3 regions of the Kitasatospora sp. NPDC086791 genome follow, and region 3 is predicted to be linked to each of the others. Evidence: riboswitches for the same ligand, from Rfam matches in the RefSeq annotation. Region 3 holds a riboswitch; each other region holds the start of a gene.
The links. Region 3 has a riboswitch for cyclic di-AMP ahead of AB0Q99_RS07000 (transglycosylase family protein). Riboswitches for the same ligand answer to the same signal wherever they lie in the genome.
Positions count from the first base shown of each region.

Region 1 (10,238 bases), 200 kb from region 3:
TCTGGGGCTACATCAAGGACAAGTACACCACCCTGCAGGAGGCGTACGACCGCATCCTCGCCACCGAGGTCACCGCCCGCTGGACGTACGGCTACCGCGGCGCGGACGGCGAGGCCCAGCCCGACTGGAACCGCTCCTACACCCAGGTGAAGCGCCACCTGCTGGAGGCGTTCGCCGAGACCTACTCCTACTCGCTGCAGCAGACCCTGCACGCGATGGGCACCCGGGTCCTCGACACCCGCGCCGAGGTGGACGAGGTGCGCCTCGAACTGCCCAACAAGCACCACTTCCTGGTCGACCTGGAGCCCTTCGGCCTCGAGAACGAGAACGAGGTCTACTACGCCGCGGACCGCATGTACGGCCTGATAGAGGGCACCGTGCACCGCGAGGGCGTCGTCCCCGTCATCCCGGTCGCCTGACCTCCCCCAGCGCCGTGGACTCCGCCCGGAACCGCCGCCGCCCCACACACCGCCCGACGCGCGCCCCTCCCGCCTCTCCCCCACAGGAGTGACACCATGGCAGTCCAGCCCCCGCCCGCCGACCAGCGGATCGTGATCGAGAACGTCGCGATCGCCACCGTTGACGCGAACGACACCGAGTACGCCCGCGGCCACGTCGTCATCCTCGGCAACACGATCGAGGCGGTCGGCGACGGCCCGGCCCCGGCGTGGCTGGACAACGTGGTGCGCCGGATCAACGGCGAGGGCCACCTGGTCACCCCCGGCCTGGTCAACACCCACCACCACTTCTACCAGTGGATCACCCGCGGCCTCGCCCAGGACCACATCCTGTTCGACTGGCTGGTCGCCCTCTACCCGACCTGGGCCCGGATCGACGCGAAGCTCGTCCACGCCGCCAGCCAGGGCTCCGCCGCCGCGCTGCTCAAGTCCGGCTGCACCACCGCCTCCGACCACCACTACGTGTTCCCCGAGGGCGGTGGCGACGTGCTCGGCGCCTCGATCGAGGCCGTCCAGGAGCTCGGCCTGCGGTTCACCGCGCTGCGCGGCTCGATGGACCGCGGCCGGAAGGACGGCGGCCTCCCGCCGGACCACGCCGTCGAGGAGCCGGACGACATCCTCGCCGCCTCCGAGGCCGCCGTCGACCGGTACCACGACTCCTCGTTCGGCTCGATGCTGCACATCGCGCTCGCGCCCTGCTCGCCCTTCTCGGTCTCCACCGACCTGCTCCGCCAGTCCGCCGAACTCGCCCGCCGCAAGGGCGTCCGGCTGCACACCCACGGCTCGGAGACCGCCGAGGAGGAACAGTTCTGCAAGGAGCTGTTCGGCATGGGCCCGACCGACTACTTCGAGTCGGTCGGCTGGCTCGGCGAGGACGTCTGGATGGCGCACTGCGTCCACATGAGCGACTCCGACATCGCCAAGTTCGCCGAGACCGGCACCGGCGTCGCCCACTGCCCGTCCTCCAACGCCCGCCTCGCCGCCGGCATCGCCCGGGTGCCCGACATGCTCCGGGCCGGCGTCCCGGTCGGCCTCGGCGTGGACGGCACCGCCTCCAACGAGTCCGGCCAGCTCGGCACCGAGCTGCGCAACGCCCTGCTGATCAACCGGCTGCACGGCTCCCCCACCGCCCTCACCGGCCGGCAGGCGCTGCGCCTCGGCACGATGGGCGGCGCCCGGGTGCTCGGCCGGCAGGACGAGATCGGCTCGATCGAGGCCGGCAAACTCGCCGACCTGGCGCTGTGGAAGATCGACGGGGTCATGCACTCCTCCATCGCCGACCCGGTCGCCGCGCTCACCTTCGGCGCGCTGCCGCCGCTGGCGGTGCTGTTCGTCAACGGCAACGCGGTCGTCGAGCAGGGGCAGCTGACCACCGTCAACGAGGACCGGATCGCGCGCGACTGCGCCCGCGCCGCCAGGGAGCTGGCGTCCCGACCGGTCTGACCGCACCCGCTGGGGCGGGTCTTCGGACTCCCGGGGGCGCCCGGGGACGGTGCGCCCCCGGGTTCCGCGCACCCCGCGGCGGGTGCGCGGACCGGATCGGGATCAGCCCAGCAGGGGAAGCGCCGGGAGGGTCAGGAAGTCCTCGAACTCCTCGGCCAGGGAGACCTGTTCGAAGAGCCGGGCGGCCTCGCTCCAGCGCCCGGCACCGTAGGCCTCCTCGCCCAATTCGGCGCGCAGTTCGGCCAGTTCGGCGGCAAGCAGGGTGCGGACCAGCTCGGCGGTGGCCTTCTCCCCGGTGTCGGCGAGCACGACCCCGTTGTGGATCCACTGCCAGATCTGCGAGCGGGAGATCTCGGCGGTGGCGGCGTCCTCCATCATGTGGAAGATGCCGACCGCGCCCAGTCCGCGCAGCCACGCCTCGATGTAGCGGATGCCGACCTGGACGGCGTTGCGCAGCCCGGCACGGGTGCAGGTGCCGCCGGCGCCGGCGATGTCGAGCAACTGGGCGGCGGTGACCGGTTCGGACGGACCGGGGTCGTCCTTCTGGTTGGGCCGCTCGCCGAGCACCGCGTCGAAGGAGGCCCGGGCGACCGGCACCAGGTCCGGGTGGGCGACCCAGGAGCCGTCGAAGCCGTTGCCGGCCTCACGGTCCTTGTCGGCCTTGACCTTCTCCAGCGCGGCCGCGTTGACCTCGGGGTCCTTGCGGCTGGGGATGAACGCGGCCATGCCGCCGATCGCGTGGGCGCCGCGCTTGTGGCAGGTCTGCACGAGCAGGCGGGTGTAGGCGGCCATGAACGGCGAGGCCATGGTCACGCTGTTGCGGTCCGGCAGGATGTAGTGCGCGCCGGCGTCGCGGAAGTTCTTGACGATCGAGAACAGGTAGTCCCAGCGCCCGGCGTTGAGACCGGCCGCGTGGTCGCGCAGCTCGTACAGGATCTCGTCCATCTCGAAGGCGGCGGTGATGGTCTCGATGAGGACGGTGGCGCGGATGGTGCCGTACGGGATGCCGAGTTCGGCCTGGGCGTGGGTGAACACGTCGTTCCAGAGCCGGGCTTCGAGGTGGCTCTCGGTCTTCGGCAGGTAGAAGTAGGGCCCGGAGTTGGGGTCCTCGGCGCCCCTGGCGAGCAGCCGGGCGGCGTTGTGGAAGAAGTACAGGCCGAAGTCGAGGAAGGCGCCGGCGACCGGGACGCCGTCGACCAGCAGGTGGTTCTCGTCCAGGTGCCAGCCACGCGGGCGGACCACGACGGTGGCGAGCTCGGCGGCGGGCTTGAGGGCGTAGGCCTTGCCGGCCGCCGTGGTGAAGTCGATCCGGCCCTCGTAGGCGTCGATCAGGTTGACCTGACCGCTGATCACGTTCTCCCAGGTCGGGGAGGTGGCGTCCTCGAAGTCGGCGAGCCAGATCCTCGCCCCGGAGTTGAGGGCGTTGACGACCATCTTGCGGTCGGTCGGGCCGGTGATCTCGACCCGGCGGTCCTGGAGGGCGCGGGGCGCCTCGGCGACCTTCCAGTCACCGGCCCGGATGTCGGCGGTCCCGGGGAGGAAGTCCAGCGTGCCGGCCGCCGCGATCTCGGCGCGGCGGGTCTTCCGCCTGGCCAGCAGCTCCTGCCGACGGTCCTCGAAGGCGCGGTGGAGGCCCGCGACGAAGGCGACCGCCTCCGGAGTGAGCACCTCCTCCGCCCGGTCGACGTGCGGACCGGCGACGGTGACGACCGGAACGGCGGGGGAGGCACTTGCGGGCGCCCCCAGCCGGAGGCTGGGGGAGGTCCCCTGATCTGCAGCCATGAGCAGGACACTCCTAAGACGGTCGATTCTGTACAGTGGAGACTAGTTTCCGCGATACAGAATTTCAACGACTTGTTGACGAGGTCGCCGGATTCCGCTCCTCCCCGACAGTGAAGGGAACGCCGGTGGTCGCGACCCCCGACACAGCATCGACGACAGGCGCCGACCGCGCGAGCGGCGGCGTGCAGTCCGTCGAGCGCGCCTTCCAACTCCTGGAGGCGCTGGCCGACTCGGGCGGCGTGGCCACCCTCAGCGAGCTCTCCACCAGCTCCGGCCTCCCGATGCCGACCATCCACCGACTGGTTCGCACCCTCGTCCAGCAGGGCTACGTCCGTCAGGACACCGCCCGCCGCTACACCCTCGGCCCCCGGCTGATCCGCCTCGGCGAGACCGCCGGCCGGCTGCTCGGCAGCTGGGCCCGCCCCTACCTGGCCGAACTCATGGAGGCCACCGGCGAGACCGCGAACCTGGCGGTGCTGGAGGGCGGCGAGGTGGTGTACGTCGGGCAGGTGCAGTCGCGTCGTTCGATGCGGATGTTCACCGAGGTCGGCCGGCGGGTGCAGCCGCACTGCACCGGCGTCGGAAAGGCGCTGCTCGCCCAGCTCCCCGAGGACGAGGCGCGCGCCGTCCTCGGCCCCAACCCGCTGCCGGCGCACACCGAGTACACCGTCACCGACCCGCGGGAGCTGATGCGCCAGCTCGCCGAGGCGCGCGAGCGCGGCTACGTGGTCGACGACCAGGAGCAGGAGATCGGCGTCCGCTGCATCGCGCTGGCCGTCCCGGGCGCGCCGACGCCCACCGCGCTCTCGGTCTCCGGGCCGGAGGCCCGCGTCCGGGCGCTGGAGGAACAGGCCGGGGCCGCCTCGCTGGTACCGGTGATGCACCAGATCGCCACCCGGCTGGGGCAGGTGCTCGCCCCCTGACCACCGCTGTCCGGTGCCCGGCGCCTGACGTCACATCAACTCCCTTCGCCGGCAGGACACGCTCCGGCCGACGCCGAACGTCCTCCGATCGGGCGAACGGCGGGCGGGGCGGATCCGGTCGCGACAGCCACTCGGCAACCCTGGTGCGGACGCGGCCCGCGACGGCGCGGGTCGCCGGAGCACGAGAGCAGGGTGTGCGGGATGAAGCACCAGGATGTACGGGGCGTCGCGAGGGACGGCACGGAACAGCACGGCGGCGTGAGGGGCGAGGACCGGGGCAGGAGGTTCGGCGGGGCCGGTCTGGTCGCGGCCGTGGCGGCGGGCTGCGCGGTGGCGGCACTGGCCACCGGCCCGTCCTGGGCGCTGCATCGGCCGGGGCCCCGCCCGGCGGTGGACGTCGTCGCGCCGGGCACGCCGGGCACGTCCGGCGCCCCCGAGGTGTCCACCCTGCCCGCCCTGGTCGCCGCGCCGTCCGACTCCGATCTGCAGGTGGTCCGGATCGACCCGGACCCGGCGCCGCCCGGCGGCAGCACGGTCGTCCACGGCTTCGTCGGCAACGGGGGCCCGGACACCACCGCCTCGCCGTTCACGGTCACCGTCGACCTGCCGCCGGGGGTCACGGCGACGGGACCGTACTTCCCCGCGGACTGCCAGGTGCTCCTGCTCGGCCGCCGGGTGCGCTGTGTCTTCGGGCCCGGCCTGAAAGAGGGTCGCAGCGCGACGGCGCTCGTCCGGGTGAATCTCTCCCCCACCCTGCCTTCGGGCGAGCGACTCCTCGGGGAGGTCTCGGTGCAGAGCCCGGACGACCGGCACCGGGGAAACAACCGGACGCCGTTCGAGATCACGGTCGAATAGAGCAGCAACGAGTTCCTGAAACGCGTCGTCCCATCGGGCGCCGGGCGCCGGTGAGCGGCTGCCGGTTCCCGGCGACCGGTGGGACGTGCTCCGCGTCGTCGGTTACCGGTAGACGCGGACGTAGTCGGCGGCCATGGTGATCGGGGCGGTCCCCTGCGGCGCGGGGTGGTACTGCCCCGCGCACACCGAGAGGTTGAGGATCAGGTAGGCCGACCAGTTGGCGCCGACGCCCTTGCCGTCCGAGAAGACCTTGACGCCGTTGACGTACCAGTCCACCGAGTCGGCGCCGTAGTAGGTGCCGATGGTCACCCACTGGTCCTTCGCGACGGCGCTCGCGTCGGTGTAGTACTTCGCGTTGCCGGGGTTGACGTGGTTGGTCAGCTCCAGCAGGTTCGGGTTGTCGGGGTGGTACTCGAAGGAGTCGACCTCCCCGTTGCCGTTCTTCCAGGTCCACAGGGCCGGCCACGCGCCGGTGCCGGCGGGCAGCTTGACCCGGGTCTCGGCGTAGTCGCCGGTCTTGACCTGGAAGCCCTCGCTGGAGCCCTCGGTGGTCAGGAAGCCGGTGTTCCAGGACTGCTTGCCGTTCTCCAGGGTCGGGCCGCCGGGGGTGGCGGTGAAGGTGGCGACCCCGTTGGCGACGCTGACGTTGTTCTTGTTCAGCCAGTCCAGCTTGTTGTCGTCCGGGTTGTGGTTCCCGTACTTGTACGAGGTGGTCTTGTCGCCGACCCAGCGCTGGCCCCAGGAGATCGCGCTGTTGAACTCGTCGGACCAGGTCAGCGACTTGCCGGCGACCGGGGAGGACGGCGCGGGAGTGGTAGGGGTCGCCGTGGCGCTCGGGGTCGGGGCGGGGGTCGCCGTGGGGGTCGGCGCCGGGGTCGGGGTCTTGGTGGGCGCCGGGGTGGGCGTGGCCGTCGGGGTCGGGGTCTGGGTCGGGGCGGTGGCCGAGACCACCAGCTGCTGTGCGGGCAGGTTGTGCCAGACCCCGCCGAGGTCCTGCCAGAAGCCGAACTGGGAGTACGTCCCGGCGGGCAGGGTGCGCGCACCACTGGTGAAGTTCACCCCGCTCGGGCAGATCTGCACGTCGGAGGCGTTGCCGGGGAAGTCGAGGTTGGTGCCGCTCGCGTCGCGCACGCCCACGCCCACGGTCTTCGCGGTGAAGCAGGCCGAGGAGTGCAGGCCGAGCGAGGCGGTGGCGGCCTTGCCCGCGACCATGGTGGCGGGGCCGAGGCGGTCCTGGGTGACGGTCGGCGCGGGGGTGGTCGCGGTGGCGGTCGGCGCGGTGGCGGCCTGGGCGCCGGCGACGGCCGGCAGTCCGAGCAGGCCGGCGCCGCCGATGGCGAGCGCCCCGGTGGCGGCGAGGGCGGCGTTGCGGCCGCGGTGGGAGGGGCGGGCGTGACGCGGCGCGCGGCGCCGGGCAGCAGGCTGGGGCATGGGGTGACCTCTGCGACGCCTGCGAGGTTAGCTGTCGGGTTCGGGCTGCAGTTGCCCGGCCGCCGGTGGAACGGCTTCACCCCTAGCCTCGCCCCGTACGCGCGAGCGCACGGACCGGGCGCCTACCTCGGTTTCCCCGCTCCCGTCCGCTGTGGTGCTCGGTGGCCCGCCGGCGGGTGGACGGGACTCGGCGTCCCGGCGGCGGGGTCCGCGACGGCGGACGACCGTTGCAGGCTAGGCAGGCCGTCCGTGAACGGACAACTCCGCCGGACCGGTTGTCGTACAGCTCACAGCGGTGTCGATCAACGACGCTGGGTAGCGGCCGAGTTGATCACTTCACCCGGCCCGGCCGGATCCCGGCCGGGTGCCCGCGTGACGGTCGCACGCCTCGGCGGGTGGCACGGCGGCTGCCCCTGCCGTGGCAAAGATCTGACCGAGTGCGCCCCGTCGGATAAATTGGAGCTCCGACATTTTCCGCAGTGCACAAGACCCTCAAGACCACCAAGACCCGAAACGAGGAGCCGCCCCACCATGACCGCGTCCCCGCCCGCCTTCGCCGGCCGCACCTACGTCTTCCGGGCCGACAACGGCGCGGCCTTCCGCAACACCTACTCGGCCGACGGCACGCGGCTGCGCTGGGAGGGCCTCGGCGAGTCCGCGGGCCAGTGGGAGGACGTGCGACTGCACGTCGCCGAGGTCGCGCCGGAGATCTACTTCGTCAGCTGGACGGAGCAGAGCGGGATCACCGTCAGCCATGTGATGGACCTCAACAAGCTGACGGTACGGGCCTTCTGGACCTTCGAGGGCGAGGGCGGCCGGGTCGGGCAGCTGCACACGGGGACGCTGGAGCGGGTGGCCTGAACCGCGTGACGACCGAACCCCCGAGGCTGTGGCCCCGGGGGTTCGGTCTTTGGTCTTCGGTCTTTGGTCTTTGGTCTTTGGTCTGTGGTCTGTGGGCGTTCCGCCGGACAGCAGGACGATCAGGCGGTCGGGTTCGGCACCCTGAGGTGCTGGGACAGCCACTCCAGCGAGGACGGCAGCAGCGCGCTCCAGGTCTCGAAGTTGTGGCCGCCCTTTTCGAGCATGCTGTAGGAGACCTTCATCGGGCTCCGCGCCGCGTCCACGAAGGCCTCGGTCTCCCGCCGGTAGTCGCCGTCGCCCCTCTTGGTGCCGGCCAGCAGCACCGACACGTTCGGCTGCGGCAGGTTCTTCAGCCGCCACACCAGGTTGGCCTCGTCCCGACGCTGCCTGCTGCCGCCGAACAGGTCGCCGGTGGTCGGGTCGTCGGCGGCGTCGTAGTAGGCGGAGAGGGCGACGGCGGTCGGGAAGACGTCCGGGTGGCGCATGGCCAGCTTGAGCGCGCAGTAGCCGCCGGTCGAGTTGCCCATGAAGGCCCAGGCCTGCGGGTCGGACGAGACCCGGAAGCTGGCCTGGATCGCCGAGGGCACGTCCTTGGTGAAGTACGTGTCGGACTGCGGGCCGTTCGGGATGTCCTCGCACTCGGTGTCCTGCGGCAGCGCGGGCGAGGGGCGCACCAGGACCATGACGGTCGGCTGCATCCGGCCCTCCTGCAGCAGCTTGAGCGCCGCGCCCGGGTAGTTGAACCGGGTGATCAGGTTCTCGGCGATCCCGGGGAAACCGGTGCTGACGATCACGGCGGGGAACTGCTTCTGCGCGTACTCCGGCTGGAAGTACTGCGGGGGCAGGTAGACGTAGCCCTCGGTGGAGAGCCGGCTGACCGCGCCGTCGATCCGGACCTTGCGGATCTCGCCCGACTGACTGGGCTCACGGCCCATCGCGCCGCCGCCCTTGACCGAGGCGTGGCCGATCGTCTCCACCAGGAGGCGTCCGGAGGCGTCCGCCTTGTTGTGGATCACCACCGGGCCGGCGTCACCGGTGCCCAGCAGGTCGTCCCAACTGCTGTAGAAGGCGAAGTAGCTGTTCGCCACCAGGCCGAGCGCCGCGAGCACCGCGAGCTGGGTGGCGAGCAGCGCGCCGATCCGGCCGAGCACCGCCTGCCAGGTCTTCCTCGCCAGCCTGGGCCACAGCCAGACCGTTCCCCCCATCACCACGACGGCGATCAATACGGTCAGCGCCAGCACCTTGTGGCTCGTCAGACCCATGTCCTACTTGCTCCCACGCCTCGAACTCCAGTCCCCTCCGCTGGGGACATCCGAGGAGGTCACCCCGGTTCCCCCGCCGGGGCGCGAGGACCAACCCTAGCGGTAGCTGGGAGAAGGCTGGTGATCGCTGGGAGGTCACGGGGAACAGGTGACAGGTTTCAGCTGTCAGAGTTCAGAGTTCAGATAACAGATTTCGAAATCTGTTATGTGAACTTTGAACTCTGAACTCTGAGGTCGCGCCGGAGTGGCCAGTCGGCGGGCGTGAGGGTTCGGGGCGCCATGATGGCCATCACTCAGGCTCCGGCCACCCGGCGGTAGCCGCCGTGCCGGCCCGGGTCGAGGACGGGGTACGGGTACCAGTCGACAGCGTGACCGCGCAGCAGCACGTAGGCCGGGTAACAGCAGCGGGAAGGCCCGCCGGCCGAGCACCACGACCGGGCGGATGCGCCGGGCGGGCGGGTCGACCAGCCAGTCGGCGAGCACGACGAGCGACATCACGCGGTGCACGACGTCGCCCGATCCCGGGCTGCTGCCGGGCTCACGGGGTGCGCCAGTCGACGGCGAAGGCCGCCGCCGGGTTGGCGGTGAGGAGCAGTCCGGGCAGCTCGGGGCCGAAGGCGCGGGCGAGCCGTGGGGCGAGGTCGGTGAGCAGGCGGGCCGGGCCACCGGCCTGCCGGGCGGTACGGGTGGTGGTGTCGGCGCCGAGGAGCACCCGGGAGGCGTGGCCCGCCTCGACCAGGTCGGCGATGACGTCGAAGGCCCGGAGGTCGGCCGGGTGACCGCTCCGGGAGGGGCTGTCCAGTGCGAGGTGAACACCCTCGGCGGCGAGGCTGCGGTACACCGAACGGTCGGGGAAGCGGGTGAGGTGCCCGAGGATGATCCGGTCCGGCCGGACTCCGTGCCGGCCGCTGAGCCGGAACAGGACCTCGTGCGGATCGCCGTCGGGTTCGAGGTGGACGGCGATCGGGGCGCCGGTGGCGTGGTGGGCTTCGGCGGCTGCGGCCATCGTCCGGCGGGTGTGCGGGGTGGTGCGGCCCGCGTCGTCCGCGACCTTGATCAGCCCGGCCCGGACGGGCACGACGGCGCCCGGGCCTTCGCCTTCGGTCGCGCCCGGGCCTTGGGAGGTGCCCGGCAGGCCGGTGGTGAGCTCGGTGACGAAGCGTTCGGCAAGGTCGTCGGGGGCCGCGTCGGTGCCCGGCGGGTAGTGCACCGCCTGGTGCGTG
Region 1 is NZ_JBFBOC010000002.1:496,553-506,790, reverse strand. It holds gene pucL (factor-independent urate hydroxylase) at 1-419, shown strand, start outside; gene AB0Q99_RS06160 (8-oxoguanine deaminase) at 516-1,901, shown strand; gene aceB (malate synthase A) at 2,004-3,683, opposite strand; gene AB0Q99_RS06150 (IclR family transcriptional regulator) at 3,809-4,606, shown strand; gene AB0Q99_RS06145 (hypothetical protein) at 4,808-5,461, shown strand; gene AB0Q99_RS06140 (glycoside hydrolase family 16 protein) at 5,564-6,892, opposite strand; cyclic di-AMP (ydaO/yuaA leader) riboswitch at 6,894-7,023, opposite strand; gene AB0Q99_RS06135 (phenolic acid decarboxylase) at 7,424-7,753, shown strand; gene AB0Q99_RS06130 (alpha/beta hydrolase-fold protein) at 7,873-9,015, opposite strand; gene AB0Q99_RS06125 (phosphotriesterase) at 9,554-10,238, opposite strand, start outside.
Region 1: it holds a riboswitch for cyclic di-AMP, as region 3 does, so the genes downstream of both, AB0Q99_RS06140 (glycoside hydrolase family 16 protein) here and AB0Q99_RS07000 (transglycosylase family protein) in region 3, are expected to answer to the same signal.

Region 2 (10,238 bases), on a different contig from region 3:
GAGTACCGCCGCCTCGCCGCCACCGCCGACGGCGGCCCGCACGGCCCCCAGGGCCTCGACCACCGCTACCGCGCCGCCCTCTGCCTCGACCACCTCGGCCACGGCGCCGACGCCCTCGCCGAGTACCAGGCCCTCCTCACCGCCCACACCGCCCGCCTCGAATCCGGCCTCGACACCGACCCCGAGCGCACCTACGACCTCCGCGAGCGCATCGGCCTCCACCTCGCCGCCGCCGGCGACCCCCAGACCGCCTGGCAGTGGCTGCTCCCCGTCCTCCTCGAACGCGAACGCCGCGACGGCCCCCACCACCCCACCGTCCGCCGCCTCCGCCAATCCCTCTCCACCCTCCACCCCACCCCCTGGCCCCCACCACCCCGCTGACCCGAGGCCTCCGACCCGTCCCCGCCCCTCCGCCCACTCCCCTGCAGATCGCCCACGGAGCGGGGAGTGAGAGGTCGGCGGTCGTCCGACTTCCTGTGCGCGGGGCGGTGGGGCTTCCGTGCTCGCCGCTGGTGCTCCGGCCTCTTCTGGGCCGTGGGGGATGGCTGAACGGTCGGCCGGGGGCGATCGGGAGTGGTGGCTGTCGGGGTGGGTGGGGTGACGGCCGTGGTGGGGGGTGGTGGGCGGGTAGGTTCGGGGTGTGACGACGAATGTTCCGGGCGCCAAGTTGATTCTGCTGACCACCACCCACCGGGTGGCTCCCGGCTTGCTGGCGTGGCCGGCGTGGGAGGCGCTGCGGGCGGCGGGGCGGGTGCTGGTGGGGGACGAGGGGCATCCGCAGGTGGCCGCGGTGCGGCAGGCCGGGGTCGTGGTGGAGGTGGTGTCGGCCGGGTCGGCGCCCGCGCTGGCCCGGCTGCTGACCGAGCAGCCCGCCGGGGCCGGGGCGACGGTGTGGCTGGGCGGCCCGGACGGGGATCCGGGGCTGACCGACGCGCTGGCGCGGCTGGCGGTGGAGCGGGCGGGCGAGGTGCCGGAGATCGAGGTGCTGCCGGGCTCGTACGACCTGCCGGGGTCGCGGCTGCTGGACCTGGTGACGGTGATGGACCGGCTCCGCTCGCCGGGCGGATGCCCGTGGGACGCCGAGCAGACCCACGAGAGCCTGGTGAAGTACCTGGTCGAGGAGGCCTACGAGCTGGTCGAGGCGATCGAGGAGGGGGACCGGGAGACGCTGCGCGAGGAGCTGGGCGACGTGCTGCTCCAGGTGTTCTTCCACTCCCGGATCGCCGAGGAGCACCCGACGGAGCCGTTCACCGTCGACGACGTGGCCGGTGACATCGTGGAGAAGCTGATGTACCGGCATCCGCATGTGTTCGGGGACGTCGAGGCCGAGGGCGCCGCCGAGGTGGAGGCGAACTGGGAGCAGCTGAAGGCGGCGGAGAAGTCGGACCGCGAGTCGGTGCTGGACGGTGTGCCGGCCGGGCTGCCCGCGCTGGCGTACGCGGCGAAGCTGGTGTCCCGGGTGCGTCGGGCGGGCTTCACGGGCGTGCCGGACGAGCCCTACGAGCTGCCGGCCGAGCTGACGGCGGAGTCGGCGGGCAGGCTGCTGCTCGCGGTGGTGCAGCGGGCCTACGACGCCGGGGTGGACGTGGACGCGGCGCTGCGCTCGGCCGCGCGCGGTTACCGGGACGCGGTGCGCGCGGCCGAGGGGCTCAAGCCGGAGTAGAGCTTCAAACCCAGAGCCTCAAGCCGGAGTAGGACCCCAAGCCGGAGCCAGGGCCCGAAGGCCCGGGCGCTCAGGCCGCCTTGGCGGTGCTGTCGGCCGGGCACCGCTGCGGCGGGACGAGCTCACCGATGGCCTCGCCGACGAGGACGACGAGTTCGGCGAGCCGCTCCAGGTCGAGGTGGTCGGGCAGGTCGGCGAGGGAGATGATCCGCTCGCCGTCCGGGCCCGCGACGGCGAAGAGGTCGATCGGCCCGAGGTGCTTCTCCGCGGTGTCGACGAGGGCGGCGACGTCGCTGGGGCGGCGGATGTCGCCGGACACGCCGACCACGGGGCATCCCGTCCGGTCGAGCTCGGCGGCGAGGTCCTCGGCGATGCCGACGTGCTGGTCGGCGATCAGCATTCCGGCGGCGCCGGCCGCGGCGAACCGGCGGGCGAGGTCGGTGCCCGACCCGCCGTCGAGGACCGCGATGACGACGACTGACCCGCTGACCCGCATGGTCTGCTCCTCCCTGTGGACGACACCGCACCGGCGCCCACGCGTACTGCGGAGGATCGTAGGCACGTCCTGACCCTCCGCAACAGGGATTACCCCTCAGGTGACCAGACTCACGCCCGCCGTGCGGCCAAGAGCTGTCCAAGAGCTGTCCACGGACCGTCCACGGGTCGTCCACGGAGCGTTGGCGCGCCCGTCGCACGCCGTCGACGGAGGAGCCGCGCACCGTTGACGAAGGGGGCGCGCGCCCACCGGATACGGTCGACCCATGCCAGCTCAACCCGACCCCGCCGGGGCCCAGCCCGACCCCACCGCTCCGCAGCTGTTCACCTGGGAGTTCGCCGCCGACCCGTACCCCGCCTACGCCTGGCTGCGCGAGCACGCCCCGGTGCACCGCACCACGCTGCCGAGCGGCGTGGAGGCCTGGCTGGTGACCAGGTACGCGGACGCCCGGCAGGCGCTCGCGGACGGCCGGCTGTCGAAGAACCCGGCGCACCACAGCGAGCAGGCGCACCGCACCGGCCGGGTGGGCATTCCGGGGGAGCGGCAGGCGGACCTGATGACGCACCTGCTGAACATCGACCCGCCGGACCACACCCGGCTGCGCCGACTGGTGTCGAAGGCGTTCACCCCGCGCCGGGTGGCCGAGTTCGAGCCGCGGGTGCAGCAGCTCACCGACCGGCTGATCGACGGTTTCGCGCAGCGCGGTTCGGCGGACCTGATCCACGAGTTCGCCTTCCCGCTCCCCATCTACGCGATCTGTGACCTGCTGGGCGTGCCGGCCGAGGACCAGGACGACTTCCGCGACTGGGCCGGGATGATGATCCGGCACGGGGGCGGTCAACGCGGTGGTGTGGGGCGGGCGGTGAAGCGGATGCGGGCGTACCTGCTGGAGCTGATCCACCGCAAGCGGGCGGACCTCGGGGACGACCTGATCTCGGGTCTGATCCGGGCGAGCGACCACGGTGAGCACCTGACCGAGAACGAGGCCGCGGCGATGGCTTTCATCCTCCTCTTCGCGGGCTTCGAGACGACCGTGAACCTCATCGGCAACGGGACGTACGCGCTGCTGCGCGACCCGGAGCAGCGCCGGCTGCTGCAGGAGTCGGTGGCGCGCGGGGAGAGCGCGCTGCTGGAGACGGGGATCGAGGAACTCCTGCGCTACGACGGGCCGGTGGAGATGGCGACCTGGCGGTTCGCGACGCGGCCGCTGACCATCGGCGGGGTGGACATCCCGGTCGGCGATCCGGTGCTGGTGGTGCTGGCCGCCGCGGACCGCGATCCGGCCCGGTTCGCGGACGAGAACACCCTGGACCTGGCCCGGAAGGACAATCCCCACCTGGGGTTCGGGCACGGCATCCACTACTGCATCGGTGCCCCGCTGGCCCGCCTGGAGGGGCGTGCCGCGCTGGCCACGCTGCTTTCCCGGCTGCCGGATCTGCGGCTCGCGGAAAGCCCGGAGAATCTGCGCTGGCGCGGTGGCCTGATCATGCGTGGTCTGCGCGAACTTCCGGTCGAATTCAGTCCGGAGAGCCGCTCCCCGCACACGCCTCCGCACTCCCCTTATGCGCCTCCGACACACTGACACAAGGTGACGAAACGCCGGACGGCGCACTGACGGAGCGTCGCCCGATCGTCGTCGGGCGGGGTGTGAACAACCATCAACCCGGACATAGCGACTCGGTTGGTAGGCGATCGGGCACGCGCCGTAATTTCTGTGTGATATCGGTGATATGAGCTTGTGATTGGTCTGAGGATCTGTCTAGTCTCCCTGGAGTTCGCAGCTGCGGACCTCGTGCGCGGAACGCCGAATCCTGCCCGCCGCGCACGGGAAACCGACCAGACCCTGGGCAGGGGCGGGGGAACCAGGTTTGTTGCCGTCCCCACGGCTTGGGGTGAAGCCGCCCGAGCGGAATCGTTTCCGCGCACGGCGGCCGGGCCACCTCCCGGTCCGAACCCGACAGCTCACCTCGCAGGCGTGTGGAGAGGGACCTTCATGCTGTTCGTTGGATCTGGCCGTCACCGTCGTCGCACCCAGGCCGAGAAGGCCATCGCCGTCGCCGGTGTGGCCGGCGTCGGACTCGCGATGCCGCTCCTCACCGCCACCGGTGCCTCCGCCGCCCCCGCCTCCACCTGGGACTCCGTCGCCCAGTGCGAGAGCGGCGGCAACTGGAGCATCAACACCGGCAACGGCTTCTACGGCGGCCTGCAGTTCACCTCCAGCACGTGGAAGGCGTACGGCGGCACCGCGTTCGCGCCGCAGGCCAACCAGGCCAGCAAGGGCCAGCAGATCGCGATCGCCGAGAAGGTGCTCGCCTCGCAGGGCCCGGGCGCCTGGCCCGTGTGCTCCAAGAAGGCGGGGCTGAGCAAGGGCGGCGCCCCGGCCGCCGTCGACACCTCCTCGGACGCCAAGCCGCAGTCCGCCCCGCAGCAGCAGACGCCCAAGCGCCAGGCCCAGAAGCCGGCGGAGAAGCCGGTCCAGAACCCGGTGCAGAAGCCTGCCGAGAAGCCCGCCCAGAAGCAGGCCCCCAAGCACGCCGCGCCCGCGCAGGCCGAGAAGCCCGTCGACCAGGCGGCGCAGCAGTACGTCCCCAAGCACGCGGCCCCGCGCGCCGACCAGCCGGCGGCCCCGACCACGCAGACCGGCCACGACTACACCGTCCGCTCCGGTGACACCCTGTCGTCCATCGCCACCGCCCAGGGCGTGTCCGGCGGCTGGCACGCGCTCTACGACGGCAACCGCGGCACGGTCGGCGGCGACCCGGACCTGATCATGCCCGGCCAGGTCCTGCACCTCGGCTGAGCCCGTCCGCACCGGCCCCGGCGGTGTCCGGGGTGCGGAGAGGGGGTCGGCGCCGCCGGCCCCCTTCGTCCGCATTCGCCCGCCCCGGTGGGACAAGCTGGGACAAGCAGGTGAACTACCGGTGGGTAGTGGGGCCACACGCTGAGACGGGACCGAGGCCGACGTGGCCCCGGGAGCCCGGGCGGTTAGGCTCTGGTCCGTAACGACTCCGCAATCGTTCAGCCGGCAGCACCACCGCCGCCCGGACCCTGCTTCCGCAAGGAGATGCCTCGTGCCGTCCATCGATGTCGTCGTAGCCCGTGAGATCCTCGACTCGCGCGGCAACCCCACGGTCGAGGTCGAGGTCGGCCTCGACGACGGCAGCACGGGTCGTGCCGCTGTCCCGTCGGGTGCCTCCACCGGTGCCTTCGAGGCGCTGGAGCTGCGCGACGGTGACAAGAACCGCTACTTCGGCAAGGGCGTCGAGAAGGCCGTCCTGGCCGTCATCGAGCAGATCGGCCCGGAGCTGGTCGGCTACGACGCCACCGAGCAGCGCCTGATCGACCAGGCCATGCTGGACCTGGACGCCACCCCGGACAAGTCCTCGCTCGGCGCCAACGCCATCCTGGGCGTCTCGCTGGCCGTCGCGCACGCCGCCTCCGAGGCCAGCGACCTGCCGCTGTTCCGCTACCTGGGCGGCCCGAACGCGCACGTCCTGCCGGTCCCGATGATGAACATCCTCAACGGCGGCTCGCACGCGGACTCCAACGTCGACATCCAGGAGTTCATGATCGCCCCGATCGGCGCGGAGTCCTTCTCCGAGGCCGTCCGCTGGGGCGTCGAGGTCTACCACACCCTCAAGGGCGTGCTGAAGGAGCGCGGCCTGTCCACCGGCCTCGGCGACGAGGGCGGCTTCGCGCCGAACCTGGACAGCAACCGCGAGGCCCTGGACCTGATCACCGAGGCCATCCAGAAGGCCGGCTACGTGCCCGGCCGTGACATCGCGCTGGCCCTGGACGTCGCCGCCTCCGAGTTCTACAACGACGGCGCCTACCAGTTCGAGGGCAAGGCCCTGTCGGCCGCCGAGCTCATCGAGTACTACGCCGAGCTGGTCGCCGCCTACCCGCTGGTCTCCATCGAGGACCCGCTGGACGAGTCGGACTGGGACGGCTGGAAGGCCATGACCGTCAAGCTGGGCGACAAGGTCCAGCTGGTCGGCGACGACCTGTTCGTCACCAACCCGGCCCGCCTGGCCAAGGGCATCGAGACCGGCACCGCCAACGCGCTGCTGGTGAAGGTGAACCAGATCGGTTCGCTGACCGAGACCCTGGACGCCGTCGAGCTGGCCCAGCGCAACGGCTACCGCTGCATGATGTCGCACCGCTCCGGCGAGACCGAGGACGTCACCATCGCCGACCTGGCCGTCGCCACCAACTGCGGCCAGATCAAGACCGGCGCCCCGGCCCGCTCCGAGCGCGTCGCCAAGTACAACCAGCTGCTGCGCATCGAGGAGATCCTCGACGACGCCGCCGAGTACGCCGGCCGCGGCGCCTTCCCGCGCTTCCGCTCCGCGGACCAGTAAGCACGGCGTGCTCGTCGAGCCCGGCGAGCACGAGGGCCGGGACCGCGAGGTCGCGCCAGCCTGACCGGTGCCCCGCCGTTCACCCCGTAGGGTGGACGGCGGGGCACCGTCGCGACCAGGAGGGGATACGGGAGATGGCTGGCTGGAGGATCCCGGGCTTGGCGGCCCGGCCTCGGTTCACGAGCCGGGCGACCGTCCTCGTCCTGGTGCTCTGCTCACTGGTGGCGATCCTCGCGTACCCCACGCGGCAGTTCATCTCCCAGCGCGCCGAGATCTCCGCCCAGCGGGCGAAGGCCGACCACGCGCGCCAGCAGGTCGAGCAGCTGCGCCGGGACAAGGCCCGCTGGCAGGACCCGGAGTACGTCAAGGCGCAGGCGCGCGCCCGGCTGCACTACGCGGTGCCGGGGGAGACCCCGTACATCGCGGTGGATCCGGCCGGCCAGGCCTCCGCCAGGCCCTCCTCCTCCGCGGGTGCCCCCGCCACCGGTGCGGCAGCCGGTCAGGCGAACGCCGCCAAGCCCTGGTACGCCGGTATCTGGGACTCGGTCGACGCCGCCGACCGCGCCGCGCCGGCCCCCGCCACCCCCCTTCCGCTCCCACCGTCCTCCGTTGGAGACACCTCCCCCCATGACCACTGAGAACCACCCCACCGTCTCCGACGCCGACGTCGCGGCCATCGCCGCCCAGCTCGGCCGGGTGCCGCGCGGCCTGCGCGGCGTGGCCCACCGCTGCCCCTGCGGCAACCCGGACGTCGTGGAGACGGCGCCCCGGCTGCCGGACGGCACGCCGTTCCCGACGCTGTACTACCTGACCTGCCCCAAGGCCGCCTCGCTGATCGGCACCCTGGAGGCGGAAGGTGTGATGAAGGACCAGACCGCCCGGCTCGCCGAGGACCCGGAGCTGGCCGCCGCCTATCAGAAGGCGCACGAGGACTACATCGCCCGGCGCGACGCGATCGAGGTGCTGGAGGGCTTCCCGAGCGCCGGCGGCATGCCGGACCGGGTGAAGTGCCTGCACGTGCTGGTCGGCCACTCGCTGGCGGCCGGAGAGGGCGTCAACCCGCTGGGCGACGAGGCGATCGGCATGCTGGAGGACTGGTGGGCCAAGGGCCCGTGCGTCTCCCCGGCCGAGGTGCAGGCCGCCGGTGAGCGGGTCACCCGCAACCGCGCCAAGGACCAGGACCACGAGGCCGTGATCGCCGCCAAGCAGCAGAAGACCGCCGAGCGCGCCGCCAAGAAGCGCGCCGCGGAGGACGCCGAGCAGGACGCCGAGCAGGACGCCGAGCAGGACGGGACGGCGCAGGACGCCGACGGGCAGCGGGAGTCGCAGTGACCATGACCCGGGTGGCCGCGATCGACTGCGGCACCAACTCGATCCGGCTGCTGGTCGCCGACCTCGACCCGGAGACCGGGGAGATCACCGACCTCGACCGCCGGATGATCGTCAACCGGCTGGGCCAGGGCGTGGACCGGACCGGTCGTCTGCACCCCGACGCGCTGGCCCGCACCTTCGCGGCCTGCCGGGAGTACCAGGCGATCATCGCCGGTTTCGGCGTCGGCCCGGAGCGGGTGCGCTTCGTCGCGACCAGCGCCTCCCGGGACGCCGAGAACAGCGACGAGTACGTCAAGGGCGTGCGCGACGCCCTGGGCGTCGAGCCCGAGGTGGTGAGCGGCGAGGAGGAGGCGCGACTGTCCTTCCTGGGCGCCACCAAGGAGCTGACGGGTGACCGGTTCCCGGCCCCGTACCTGGTCTTCGACCTCGGCGGCGGCTCGACCGAGTTCGTCCTCGGCGCGGACGACGTGCAGGCGGCGCGCTCGGTGGACATCGGCTGCGTGCGGCTCACCGAGCGGCACTTCGGCGGTGCCGAACTGCCCTCCGCGGAGCAGGTCGAGGAGGCCCGGGCGCACGTGCGGGCCGAGCTGGACAAGGCCGAGGAGGTCGTCCCGCTGACCGGCGCGGCCACCCTGGTGGGCCTGGCCGGGACGGTCACCACGGTGTCCGCGATCGCCCTGGGCCTGCCGGACTACGACTCGGCGGCGATCCACCACTCGCGGATCAGCCGCGAACGGGTCGCCGGGATCTCCCGCGAGCTGCTGGCCGCGACCCACGCCGAGCGCGCGGCCATCCCGTCGATGCACCCGGGCCGGGTGGACGTGATCGCGGCCGGGGCGCTGGAGCTGCTGGAGATCATGGACCGGACCGGCGCCGCCGAGGTGGTCGTGAGCGAGCACGACATCCTGGACGGGATCGCCTGGGGTATCGCCTCCTGACCTGCTGCGGGGCTTACCCGACCGGCCCCGGCGCCCCTTTCGGGGAGCCGGGGCCGGGGCGCGCCCGGGCGCGTGCGAGAAAGTTCGTGAATTTCTTCACATGACGATCGGGCCATTCGCCGCACAGACTCGCCCGCTACGTCCGAATTGTGGGACCGAAGGCTTCCCGGTCGCCCGGCTCGCTGGATCGCAGGCCAGGGCTCGTTCAGGGTTTGAAAATCGGAATCACATGCGGGAACCCGGGCCCCGTACGGATCGTTGCTGCTCAGCAGGGTGGTGCTCCGGCGCACGTTCACGAGGGGGCGTGAAGGGGTGTGAGCACCCGTGCCGGGGCCGGATTTGCGGCCGCGTAGTGTAGCACGGGGTGTCCATGAGCTTGTGACCGGGCTCACGAAGGCTGCTCCGGACGGTACTGGATACTTTCGGATATGAGCACCACGGAGCGTCCTCGCATCCTCATTGTCGGCGGTGGTTACGTCGGCCTGTATGCCGCGATGCGCATCCTCAAGAAGATGCGCTACGGCGAAGCGACCGTCACGGTCGTGGACCCGCGGTCGTACATGACGTACCTGCCCTTCCTCCCCGAGGCGGCCGGCGGCAACGTCGCGCCCCGCAACCTCGTCGCGCCGCTGCGCAGCGCCCTCAAGCAGGCGGAGGTGCTGACCGGGTCCGTCACCGGCATCGACCACGCCCGCAAGGTCGCCACCATCCAGCCGGCGGCCGGCGACAGCTACGAGCTGCCCTTCGAGTACCTGGTCGTCGCGACCGGCTCGGTCTCCCGCACCTTCCCGATCCCGGGTCTGGCGGAGAACGGCATCGGCATGAAGACGGTCGAGGAGGCCATCGGCCTCCGCAACCACGTCATGGCCCAGCTCGACAAGGCCGAGTCCACCACGAACGAGGAGGTCCGCCGCAAGGCCCTGACCTTCGTCGTCATCGGTGGTGGCTTCGCCGGCATCGAGACGATCGCCGAGATCGAGGACATGGCGCGCGACGCCGCCAAGCTGTACCGGACCGTCAGCCGCGACGACATGCGCTTCGTGGTCGTCGAGGCCGCCAACCGCATCCTCCCCGAGATGGGCCCGGACCTCGGTCTGTGGACCAAGGAGAAGCTCGAGGAGCGGAACATCGAGGTCTACATCGAGACCTCGATGGACTCCTGCGTCGACGGCCACGTCATGCTGAAGAACGGCATGGAGATGGACGCCGCCACCATCGTGTGGACGGCCGGCGTGAAGCCCAACCCGGTGCTGGCCGAGTTCGGCCTGCCGCTGGGCCCGCGCGGCCACGTCGACGCCGCGCCGACCCTCCAGGTCCAGGGCTTCGACTACGTCTGGGCCGCCGGCGACAACGCCCAGGTCCCGGACCTCGCCTCCGGCGAGGGCGCCTGGTGCCCGCCGAACGCGCAGCACGCCTGCCGTCAGGCCGTCGTCCTCGGCGACAACGTC
Region 2 is NZ_JBFBOC010000052.1:3,251-13,488, reverse strand. It holds gene AB0Q99_RS33450 (serine/threonine-protein kinase) at 1-381, shown strand, start outside; gene AB0Q99_RS33445 (MazG family protein) at 641-1,663, shown strand; gene AB0Q99_RS33440 (SDR family NAD(P)-dependent oxidoreductase) at 1,734-2,159, opposite strand; gene AB0Q99_RS33435 (cytochrome P450) at 2,425-3,741, shown strand; cyclic di-AMP (ydaO/yuaA leader) riboswitch at 3,984-4,151, shown strand; gene AB0Q99_RS33430 (transglycosylase family protein) at 4,153-4,959, shown strand; gene eno (phosphopyruvate hydratase) at 5,231-6,520, shown strand; gene AB0Q99_RS33420 (septum formation initiator family protein) at 6,679-7,158, shown strand; partial or broken gene AB0Q99_RS33415 (DUF501 domain-containing protein) at 7,130-7,645, shown strand; gene AB0Q99_RS33410 (Ppx/GppA phosphatase family protein) at 7,855-8,790, shown strand; gene AB0Q99_RS33405 (NAD(P)/FAD-dependent oxidoreductase) at 9,219-10,238, shown strand, end outside.
Region 2: it holds a riboswitch for cyclic di-AMP, as region 3 does, so the genes downstream of both, AB0Q99_RS33430 (transglycosylase family protein) here and AB0Q99_RS07000 (transglycosylase family protein) in region 3, are expected to answer to the same signal.

Region 3 (10,238 bases):
GCCCCTGGGAGATCACCAACATCTACAAGGGCTCGGCCTTCGCCGACAAGACCAACCTCGGCATCGCGGCCGTCCCCGGCGGCTCCGCGGGCAAGGCCGGCGCCCCCACCGGCGGCCACAACATCTCCGTCTACGCCGGTGCCGACAAGGCCCACAAGGCCGCCGCCGAGAAGTTCGCCGCCTTCATGACCTCGGCCGAGAGCCAGGCGTTCATCGCGCAGAAGAACTCCACCCTGCCGACCCGCACCGACGCCTTCACCGCCGAGGTCAAGGCCGACCCGGGCATCGCCGGCTTCCAGGGCATCCTGAGCAGCGCCAAGCCGCGCCCCGAACTGCCCGAGTACAGCTCGCTGTTCTCCTCGCTCGGCACCAACCTGGGCAAGGCCGTCCAGGGCACCGGCACCCAGGACGCGCTGAACACCGTCGCCACCGACTACGCCAAGCTCCTGCCGGGCTTCACCAAGTAGTCCCCGTGCCCGGTCCGCCGGTCGGCGGATGACGGCGAACGAATGACAGCGAACAGATTTCATCATCTGCCGGTTGTCAGTCGTCGACCGTCATCCGCCGCCCCCGGCGGGCCGGGCCGTCGGCTCCCCCGAGAATCCCCCCGAGAAGGTGCAAACGATGTCAGTCGCCGTGCAGGGCGCCACCGGCAAGGGCAGCCGGGAGCGCGAGCAGCGTCCGGGCCTGCTGGAACGCGTCAAGCGCTCCTACGCCAAGCACTGGTACGCCTACGCGATGATCGCCCCGGTCGTGCTGGTGCTCGGCGTGCTGGTGCTCTACCCGCTCGTCGAGGGCGTCTGGCTCACCCTCACCGACGCCAACAGCCTCAACGTCGCCCGCAAGATCGGCGTCAACGAGATCCCGGCCAGCTACAACTTCGTCGGCTTCCACAACTACGCCGACATCCTGTGGGGCCCCGGCTCGTACGACCGCTTCTGGTCGCACTTCGTCTGGACCATCGCCTGGACGGCGGTCTGCGTCTTCCTGCACTACACCCTCGGTCTGGGCCTCGCCCTGCTGCTCAACAAGAAGCTGCGCGGGCGCGCCGCCTACCGGCTGCTGCTGATCCTGCCCTGGGCCGTGCCGACCTTCGTCACCGTCTTCTCCTGGCGCCTGATGCTCGCCGACGGCGGCGTCGTCAACGGCATCCTCTCCGCGCTGCACCTGCCCGAGCCCGGCTGGCTCACCGACCCGTGGGCGCAGAAGGCGGCCGCCATCCTGGTCAACACCTGGGCCGGCGTGCCGTTCATGATGATCTCGCTGCTCGGCGGCCTGCAGTCGATCCCGTCCGAGCTGTACGAGGCCGCCGAGATGGACGGCGCCACCCCCTGGCAGCGCTTCCGGTACGTCACCATGCCCGGGCTGCGCACCGTCTCCTCCACCGTCGTCCTGCTCGGCGTGATCTGGACGTTCAACCAGTTCAACGTCATCTTCCTGCTGTTCGGCACCGGCGCGCCGGACGCCCAACTGCTGGTCACCTGGGCCTACCGCCTCGGCTTCGGCCAGATTCCCCGGGACTACGCGCAGTCCGCCGCCTACGGCGTGATCCTGCTGTCCATCCTGATCGTCTTCACCGCCTTCTACCGGCGCTGGCTCGCCCGCAACGAGCAGGCCAACGGCTGAGGCCCCGGACCCAGTTGACCCACGAAGGCAGGTACCCCCGATGAGCACCACCACCGAACGCCCGGCCCCCGCGGCCACCGCGACCGCGGCCCCGGCCGCCCGGCCGGCCAAGGTCCGCCGCCGCGGCGAGAGCAGCCCGCTGGCCCGGGCGCTGTCCCACGGCACCCTGATCGTGGCCAGCCTGATCGCGCTGTTCCCGGTCGGGTGGATCCTCTTCGTCTCGCTCGGCCCGGACAAGACCGACTACCTCCACCCCGGCGGCATCCTCGACAAGCTCACGCTGTCGAACTACCAGCACGTGCTGTCCGACACCGACTTCTTCACCTGGTTCGGCAACGCCCTGCTGGTCTCCGGCATCACCACCGTGTTCGGCGTCATGCTCGCCGCCACCACCGGCTACGCCGTCTCCCGGATGAAGTTCCCCGGGCACAAGCCGCTGATGTGGTCGCTGCTGGTCACCCAGATGTTCCCGATCGCGGTGCTGATCGTGCCGATGTACACGATGCTCTCCGAACTCGGCCTGCTGGACAGCTACACCGGCCTGATCCTGGTGTACTCGACCACCACCGTGCCGTACTGCGCCTGGCTGCTGAAGGGCTACTTCGACACCATCCCGGTGGAGATCGACGAGGCCGGCCGGGTCGACGGGCTCAGCCCGTTCGGCACCTTCTGGCGGCTGGTGCTGCCGCTCGCCCGCCCGGGCCTGGCGGTCGCCGCCTTCTACTCCTTCCTCACCTACTGGGCCGAGGTGCCGTTCGCCTCGACGTTCATGCTCAGCTCCGACAAGTACACGCTGGCCGTCGGCCTGCAGACCTTCGTCAGCGAGCACGACGCGCAGTGGAACCTGATGGCCGCGACCGCGGTGCTGATCGCGATCCCGTCCGCGGCCTTCTTCTACCTGGTGCAGCGCCACCTGGTCACCGGCCTGACCGCCGGTGCCTCCAAGTCGTGACGCCCGACGCCGAAGACCTCGCGCGCCCGGCCCCCCGCTCCTCCGATCCCCGAGGGATACCGTCCATGACCCAGAACCTGGCCGACACCTCCCGGCCCGTCGCCGACACCGCTCACGAGGCGAACGTCCGCGCGCCCAGAGACTGGTGGCGGGACGCGGTCATCTACCAGGTGTACCCGCGCAGCTTCGCCGACTCCAACGGCGACGGCATGGGCGACCTGCCCGGCGTCCGCAGCCGCCTGCCGTACCTGCGGGACCTCGGCGTGGACGCGGTCTGGCTCTCGCCGTTCTACGCCTCGCCGCAGGCGGACGCCGGCTACGACGTCGCCGACTACCGCGCGGTGGACCCGATGTTCGGCACCCTGCTGGACGCCGACGCCCTCATCCGGGACGCCCACGCCCTGGGGCTGCGGATCATCGTCGACCTGGTCCCCAACCACTCCTCGGACCAGCACGAGTGGTTCCAGCGCGCCCTGCGGGAGGGCCCCGGCTCCCCGCTGCGCGACCGCTACCACTTCCTCCCCGGCAAGGGCGAGAATGGCGAACTGCCGCCCAACGACTGGGAGTCCATCTTCGGCGGCCCGGCCTGGACGCGCACCGAGAACCCGGACGGCACCCCCGGCGACTGGTACCTGCACCTGTTCGCCCCCGAGCAGCCCGACTTCAACTGGGAGAACCGGGCGGTCGCCGACGAGTTCCGCTCGATCCTGCGGTTCTGGCTCGACATGGGCGTGGACGGCTTCCGCATCGACGTCGCCCACGGCCTGGTCAAGGCCCCCGGTCTGCCCGACCTCGGCGGCTCCGACCAGCTCAAGCTGCTCGGCAACGACGTCATGCCGTTCTTCGACCAGGACGGCGTGCACGAGATCTACCGCAGCTGGCGCAAGATCCTCGACGAGTACCCGGGCCGGCGGATCGGCGTCGCCGAGGCCTGGACCCCGACCGTCCAGCGCACCGCCAACTACGTCCGCCCGGACGAGCTGCACCAGGCCTTCAACTTCCAGTACCTGGGCACTGATTGGGAGGCCGCCGCGCTGCGCGAGGTGATCGACCTCTCGCTCGACTCGATGCGCCCGGTCGACGCCCCCACCACCTGGGTGCTCTCCAACCACGACGTCACCCGGCACGCCACCCGCTTCGCCAACGAGCCCGGCCTCGGCACCCAGATCCGCACCGCCGGCGACCGCGAACTCGGCCTGCGCCGCGCCCGCGCCGCCACCCTGCTGATGCTCGCGCTGCCCGGCTCCGCGTACATCTACCAGGGCGAGGAGCTCGGCCTGCCCGACGTCACCGACCTGCCCGACGAGGTGCGCCAGGACCCGTCGTTCTTCCGCCAGGCCGGGCAGGACGGCTACCGCGACGGCTGCCGCGTCCCGATCCCGTGGTCCGGCACCGAGGCCCCGTACGGCTTCGGCCCCGTGGCCGGCGGCCCGTCCTGGCTGCCGCAGCCGGCCACCTGGGCCGAGCTGAGCGTCGAGGCGCAGACCGGCGACCCGACCTCCACCCTGGAGCTCTACCGCAGCGCGCTGGCCGTCCGCCGGACGCAGGCCGACCTCGGCGCCGGCACCGGTGTCGAGTGGCTGGACGCCCCCGAGGGGACCCTCGCCTTCCGCCGCGGCTCCTTCGTCTGCACCGTGAACACCACCGGTGAGCCGGTGCGGATCGCGGCCCCCGGTACGCTGCTGCTCGCCTCGACCGACCTCGTGGTGGAGGGCGGAGAGACGGTGCTCGCTCCGGACAGCACCGGCTGGTGGGCGGTCTGACGTGGTTGCAATAGGCTCTGGGACCGTGACTACGGCGCGACTCTCAGACATCGCGGCACAGGCGGGGGTCAGCGAAGCCACCGTCTCCCGCGTGCTCAACGGCAAGACGAACGTCTCCGCCACCACCCGGCAGACCGTGCTGGCGGCGCTCGACGTGCTCGGGTACGAGCGGCCGACCCGGCTGCGCCAGCGCAGCGCCGGGCTGATCGGCCTGATCACGCCGGAGTTGAGCAACCCGATCTTCCCCGCACTGGCGCAGGTGATCGAGCAGGTGCTCAGCCGGCACGGCTACACGCCGGTGCTGTGCACCCAGACGCCCGGCGGATCCACCGAGGACGAACTGGTGGAGATGCTGGTGGACCGGGGCGTGGCGGGCATCGTCTTCGTCTCCGGACTGCACGCCGACACCACGGCCGACCACGACCGCTACGCGCGGCTGGCCGGGCGCGGGGTGCCGTTCGTGCTGATCAACGGCTTCAGCGAGAAGATCGACGCGCCGTTCATCTCGCCGGACGACCGGGCGGCGATGTGGATGGCCGTCCAGCACCTGGCCGAACTCGGGCACGAGCGGATCGGGCTGGCCGTCGGGCAGCGCCGGTACGTGCCCGTGCTGCGCAAGATAGAAGGCTTCACGGCGGCGATGCGGGAGGTGCTCGGGCTCAGCCAGGAGGAGGCCGAGGGACTCGTCCGCCATACGCTGTTCAGCGTGGAGGGCGGCCACGCGGCGGCCGGCGCGCTGCTCGACAAGGGCTGCACGGCGATCGTCTGCGGGAGCGACATGATGGCGCTCGGGGCGATCCGGGCGGTGCGCCAGCGCGGGCTGTCGGTGCCGCAGGACGTGTCGGTGGTCGGCTTCGACGACTCGCCGCTGATCGCCTTCACCGAGCCGCCGTTGACCACGATCCGCCAGCCGGTCGAGGCGATGGCCACGGCGGCGGTGGACGCGCTGCTGGAGGAGGTCGGTGGGAACGCGGTCCAGCGCGGCGAGTTCATGTTCCAGCCGGAGCTGGTGATGCGCGGGTCCACGGGGGCCTGCGCGCGCTGAGCGCCGGGCGCCTGGTTCCGAGCGCAGGGCGCTGAGCGCAGGCGCGGGGCCAACGGAAGGACCCCGGAGGGCAGTTGACCTCCGGGGTCCTTCGGTGTGCGCCGGGCCGGCCCCCGTCACGGGGATACGCCGAAGCCCCCGGGGAGAGCGACCGGACTCTCCCCCCGGGGGTGGCGGGTGGCGGCTGACAGGTAACAGCTGACAGATGTTGAAATCTGTCAGCTGTTACCTGTTCTCTGTCATCTGTTCGCCGCCGTCCGTCAGTCGAACCCGACGGCCGACGGCCGACGGTCGTCAGCTGTCAGCTGTCAGCTGTCAGCCGGCGGCCGTTCGCCGTGCTCAGACCCGGCCGGCGAAGTCCGGGGCCCAGTTGGCGATGGTCTGCTCGCGCACGCCCGCGCTCGGGTTGGCGGCCTCGACGTACGTGCCGCCGCCGACGTAGATCGCGACGTGGTAGACGCCCGAGTCCTGGCCGTTGTTGGACCAGAACAGGAGGTCGCCCGGCTGCAGGCTGTCCAGCGAGACGTGGGTGCTGGCGGCGGCCTGGTCGGCGGCGACGCGCGGGACGGAGATGCCCGCGGCGCGCAGCGCGGCCTGGGTCAGGCCGGAGCAGTCCCAGCCGCCGTTGCCGGTGCCGCCGTAGACGTAGGCCTGGCCGACCTTGGACTCGGCGAAGGAGACCGCGGCGGCCATGCTGCCGGTGACGGCCGGGGCCGGGGTCTGCGCCTGGGCGGCGGGCTTGGCAGCCGGGGTCTGCGCCTGGGCAGCGGGCTTGGCGTTCACGGAACCGCCGTTCGCGGACTGACCGGACTTCTGCGAGCGGTTGAACCAGGTGAAGTCCGAGCCGGTGGAGGCCGACTGCTGGGCCTGGCTGCCGTCGCCGAGGGAGAGGTGCTGGCCCGGGTAGATGGTGTCCGGGCCGGCGGTCAGGGTGCCGCGGTTCAGCTCGTACAGCCGCTGCCAGCCGCCCTGGACGTTGTTCTTGTCGGCGATCGAGGACAGCCAGTCGCCCGCGACGACGGTGTAGTCGCCGCCCTGGGCCCACTGCTGACGCTTCTGGGCCCAGTTGCCGGTGGCGGAGTCGGTGGCGGCCTGCGCGTCGGCCTGGGCGGGCGCGGCGGGCTTCGCGGCCGGGGCAGCGGGCTTGGCGGCGGGGGCGGCGGGGGCGGCCGGAGCAGCCGGGGCGGCCGGCTTGGCGGGGGCCGAGGTGTCGATGGCGGCCGGGGTGCCGCCCTTGGTCAGGCCGGCCTTGACCGAGCACACCGGCCAGGCGCCGGGGCCCTGCGAGGCGAGGACCTTCTCGGCGACGGCGATCTGCTGGTCCTTGGTGGCCAGGTTGGCCTGCGAGGCGTAGGCGGTGCCACCGAAGGCGGCCCAGGTGCTGGAGGTGAACTGCAGGCCGCCGTAGAAGCCGTTGCCGGTGTTGATGGCCCAGTTGCCGCCGCTCTCGCACTGGGCGACCTTGTCCCAGGTGGCGACGGAGGCGGCGGAGGCGGTGCCGGAGACGAGGCAGGGGACGGTGAGGCCGACGCCCGCGACGCCGATGGCGGCGATCACACGGCGGGTGCGGCTGGACAGACGGGAGCCGTTGGTGAGCAGCATGAAGACGCGGTCCTCTCCCACGCCTGCGAGGTGAGCTGTCGGATTCGGGCTGGAGTTGCCCGGCCGCGCGTGAGCGCGGCTTCACCCCTAGCCCTGAACCGCTCCTGAGAACGGTCCGGGGCGACTTACCTGTGGGTCCCCCGCTCCTGCCGTGGTGCGTTTTCGCGCTGCCAGGGCATCCGACGGCAGGACTCGGCGTTGCGGATGAACTGGGTCCGTGTGGTCACGAACGGGGAGCACGTTAAGCAGACTTAAGTTCAAACTGCAAATAGCTGTGACGCACCTCACGGTTTAGTGGGAACTGCCAAAATGCCGTGAATTCATGATCGTAAATGATCGTTTTCCGGCAATCGCGTTGCGGATGTCCACAACTGTCCCCGCCTCAGGAGTGGCATGACGGAGCGTCGAAGCGCACAGTGGTGCGCCGGTCGAACCGGGGGAGCGGCCGCGATTCGCGCGCCGGAGAGTGCGCTCGCCATTTCCTGGCAAATAGTTCCAGAACGGACATTCGACTTGATTGGCGCTTAACTCCGGTAACACCTGTAGCGCTCGTGAGTCCGGTAAGTCGCGTAAGTCGCGTAAGTCGCGAAAGCGCCGCGACTCCCGCAACTCCCGTGCGGCGCGGGAGGGGCAGGGGAAGGGCGGAGGAGGAGCACAGCGAAGGGCCCGGAACGGAAAGCCGTTCCGGGCCCGTGGGCGCGCCGGTGGGCGCGCGGAGTCGCTTACTGTCCGGCAGGTCCTCCGGCGGCCGCGTGGGCGCCCCGGGCGCCCTCCACGGCCCCCTCGGCCTCGGCGGCGGCAGCCGCCTCCGCCTCGGCCCGCGCCAGGTCCTCCGGGGACGGCGTGGGCAGCGCGGCCAGGTAGGTGGAGGCGATCAGCTGGCCGACGGTCGGGTAGGCGCCCAGCGGCGCCGCCGACGGGCAGCCGGTCTCCTCGGCCGCGGTGGCGAGCAGCTCGGAGTCGGCCTCCGGCCCGATCACCAGCGGGGCCAGCGCCGGGCGCTGTGAGCCGGTCTCCCTGAGGTGGTCGACGGCCGCGGCCACCGAGCCGGGCACGTCGAGCGCGGCGGCCACGACCGGGATGGCCAGTCGGGCGGCCAGCAGCACGCCGGTGATGCCGGCCGCGGCGGCGGCGTCCTCGCCGCCGACGGTGGTCAGGACCACGCCGTCCGCGGCGGTCGCGATGGCGAACAGCCGGGCCCGGTCGGCGCGCGCCAGTCCGGCTTCGGACAGCCGCACGTGCACCGCCTCGGCCAGCAGCGGGTGCGGGCCCAGCGTGTCGGTGACGGGCGCCCCGTACTCGGCGGCGAGCGCGTGGAGTTCGGGCAGGAAGTCGTGCGGCCCGGGTACCAGCGGCACCAGGACGGGCATCGGCAGCCCGGCCTCGGCGGCCATGGACAGGAGTTCGGCGACGGTGCGCTCCTCGCCGCCCTCGCCCTCGGCGGACTCACCGGGGAGGTAGCCGACCGTGGCCTGGACGCCGTTCTGCTCACTGCGGACGATCGAGAGCAGTTCCTCGACGACCGAGCGGGACTCGGGCCCGGCGGTCGCGGGTACGGCGAGCACCAGGGCCGGGGCGCCGGAGGGGATCTCGGGGCGCTCGGGACGACGGTGGCGCCCCCGCGCACGGGAGCCTGGAGTGCGGACGGGCAGTGGCGCGCCCGGGATGGCTGCGGTGCTCATGCCGGAGATCGTAGGACATCGGCCCGTCCGGCCTGCAGTCGGCTGCCGTACGGAATTCGCGCAGCGTCGGTGCGGACCCGGTGTGTCCGGCCGCGCCGGTCCGGGAGCTTTGCCTGCAATCCGGACATTCTTCGCCCAACCCCCGCTCGGGCACGGGCCATTGTCTTGACGCGCGCCGTGAGGTGCTGCGTTGCAGTCGTGCTGCGTGAGATGTCTCACAGGCCGGGGGGTGCCTGACGGAGGGTCACGGTGGTGCGACTCCCGGCATTCGAAGATCAACATTCAGCGGGGAGCCGCTCACGGCCGGTTATCGCGCGCTCGGCGATTCAGTCGGCTATGTCCGTTTACGTACCGTCAGGAGAAGGCCCCGTGAAGAGTTCGGGGCTGCGGGCGAAGGGCCTCGTGCACCTGCAATGTCCCGTGCTGATGCACGTGCACTGCAGCTATCATCGCGTCAAGTGAGGCGTTGTGCCGGACCGGTACGGGGCCGGTCCGTTCGTTCGGCGGTGCCGGGGGCGCCGCGCTGGACAACAACTCCGGAGCTCTTCGGGAGACTTCTATGCACGACTCGCAGGACACGCACGGCTCGTACGACACCTACAACGGGATGGCCGCGGTCGATCTCCAGGGGGTGGTCTGGCAGAAGAGCCGGCACAGCAACTCCCAGGGCAACTGCGTCGAGTTCGCGGCCCTGCCGGGCGGCGATGTGGCGATGCGCAACTCGCGCTTCCCGGACGGTCCGGCCCTCATCTACACCCGGGCCGAGATCGCCGCCCTGCTGCTGGGGGCCAAGGACGGGGAGTTCGACCACCTGGCGGTCTGACCGGCCGCCGTGCTTCACCATCGGGGGGCCGTCGTGGGTGCCGACACCACGACGGCCTTTGTCTTTTCCGCTGTCTTCGCTGCCGCCGCCCTCGGGGCCGCCGGGCTCGGGACCGCGGTTTGCGGAACTGCCGCCCTCGGGGCAGCTGCGTTCGGGGCCGCCGCGTTCGGGATCGCCTGCGGGGCCGCCGGCCGGGGTTGACCACCGGCTGGGGCTGGCGGAAGGGTCCGGGGTGTGGTCCTCCCGGGGTTCCCCTCGACCTGTCACGCGGCTCGCCGTCCGACCCGCTGCCGGGTCCACCGTCCGACCTGCCGCTCGACGCGCCACTCGGCCTGCCGTCCGACCTGACGCCGCAGTCGTGTCCGGAGCCGTGGCCGTGGCTGTAGCTGGTGGTGCCGGAGCCGTGGCCGGGCGTGCCGTCCGAGCTGCCACCGGACCGGGCGCCGGGTCCGTCCTCCGACCGCGCACCGGGCGGGCCGCACGCCGCCCGGTGCTAGGCCGAGCGCCGGTGCCGTCCACCGACGTCGACCGGTCCGCCGAGCGGTTCGAGCGCCGAGCGTCCGCCGAGCTCCGGGTGCCCGTCGAACGGCCCGCCCGCCGGCTCCGCCTCGAACATGGCCCAGACCACCTTGCCGCTGCCCAGCGGGTGCCAGCCCCAGGAGCGGCTGAAGGACTCCACCAGGTGCAGTCCGCGGCCCGATTCGGCGACGAAGTCCGCCTCCCGGGCCACCGGGCCGATGCTGCT
Region 3 is NZ_JBFBOC010000002.1:694,711-704,948, forward strand. It holds gene AB0Q99_RS06975 (extracellular solute-binding protein) at 1-467, shown strand, start outside; gene AB0Q99_RS06980 (sugar ABC transporter permease) at 625-1,626, shown strand; gene AB0Q99_RS06985 (carbohydrate ABC transporter permease) at 1,667-2,578, shown strand; gene AB0Q99_RS06990 (glycoside hydrolase family 13 protein) at 2,644-4,341, shown strand; gene AB0Q99_RS06995 (LacI family DNA-binding transcriptional regulator) at 4,367-5,386, shown strand; gene AB0Q99_RS07000 (transglycosylase family protein) at 5,726-7,009, opposite strand; cyclic di-AMP (ydaO/yuaA leader) riboswitch at 6,996-7,196, opposite strand; gene AB0Q99_RS07005 (hypothetical protein) at 7,711-8,670, opposite strand; gene AB0Q99_RS07010 (DUF397 domain-containing protein) at 9,230-9,493, shown strand; gene AB0Q99_RS07015 (ATP-binding protein) at 9,987-10,238, opposite strand, start outside.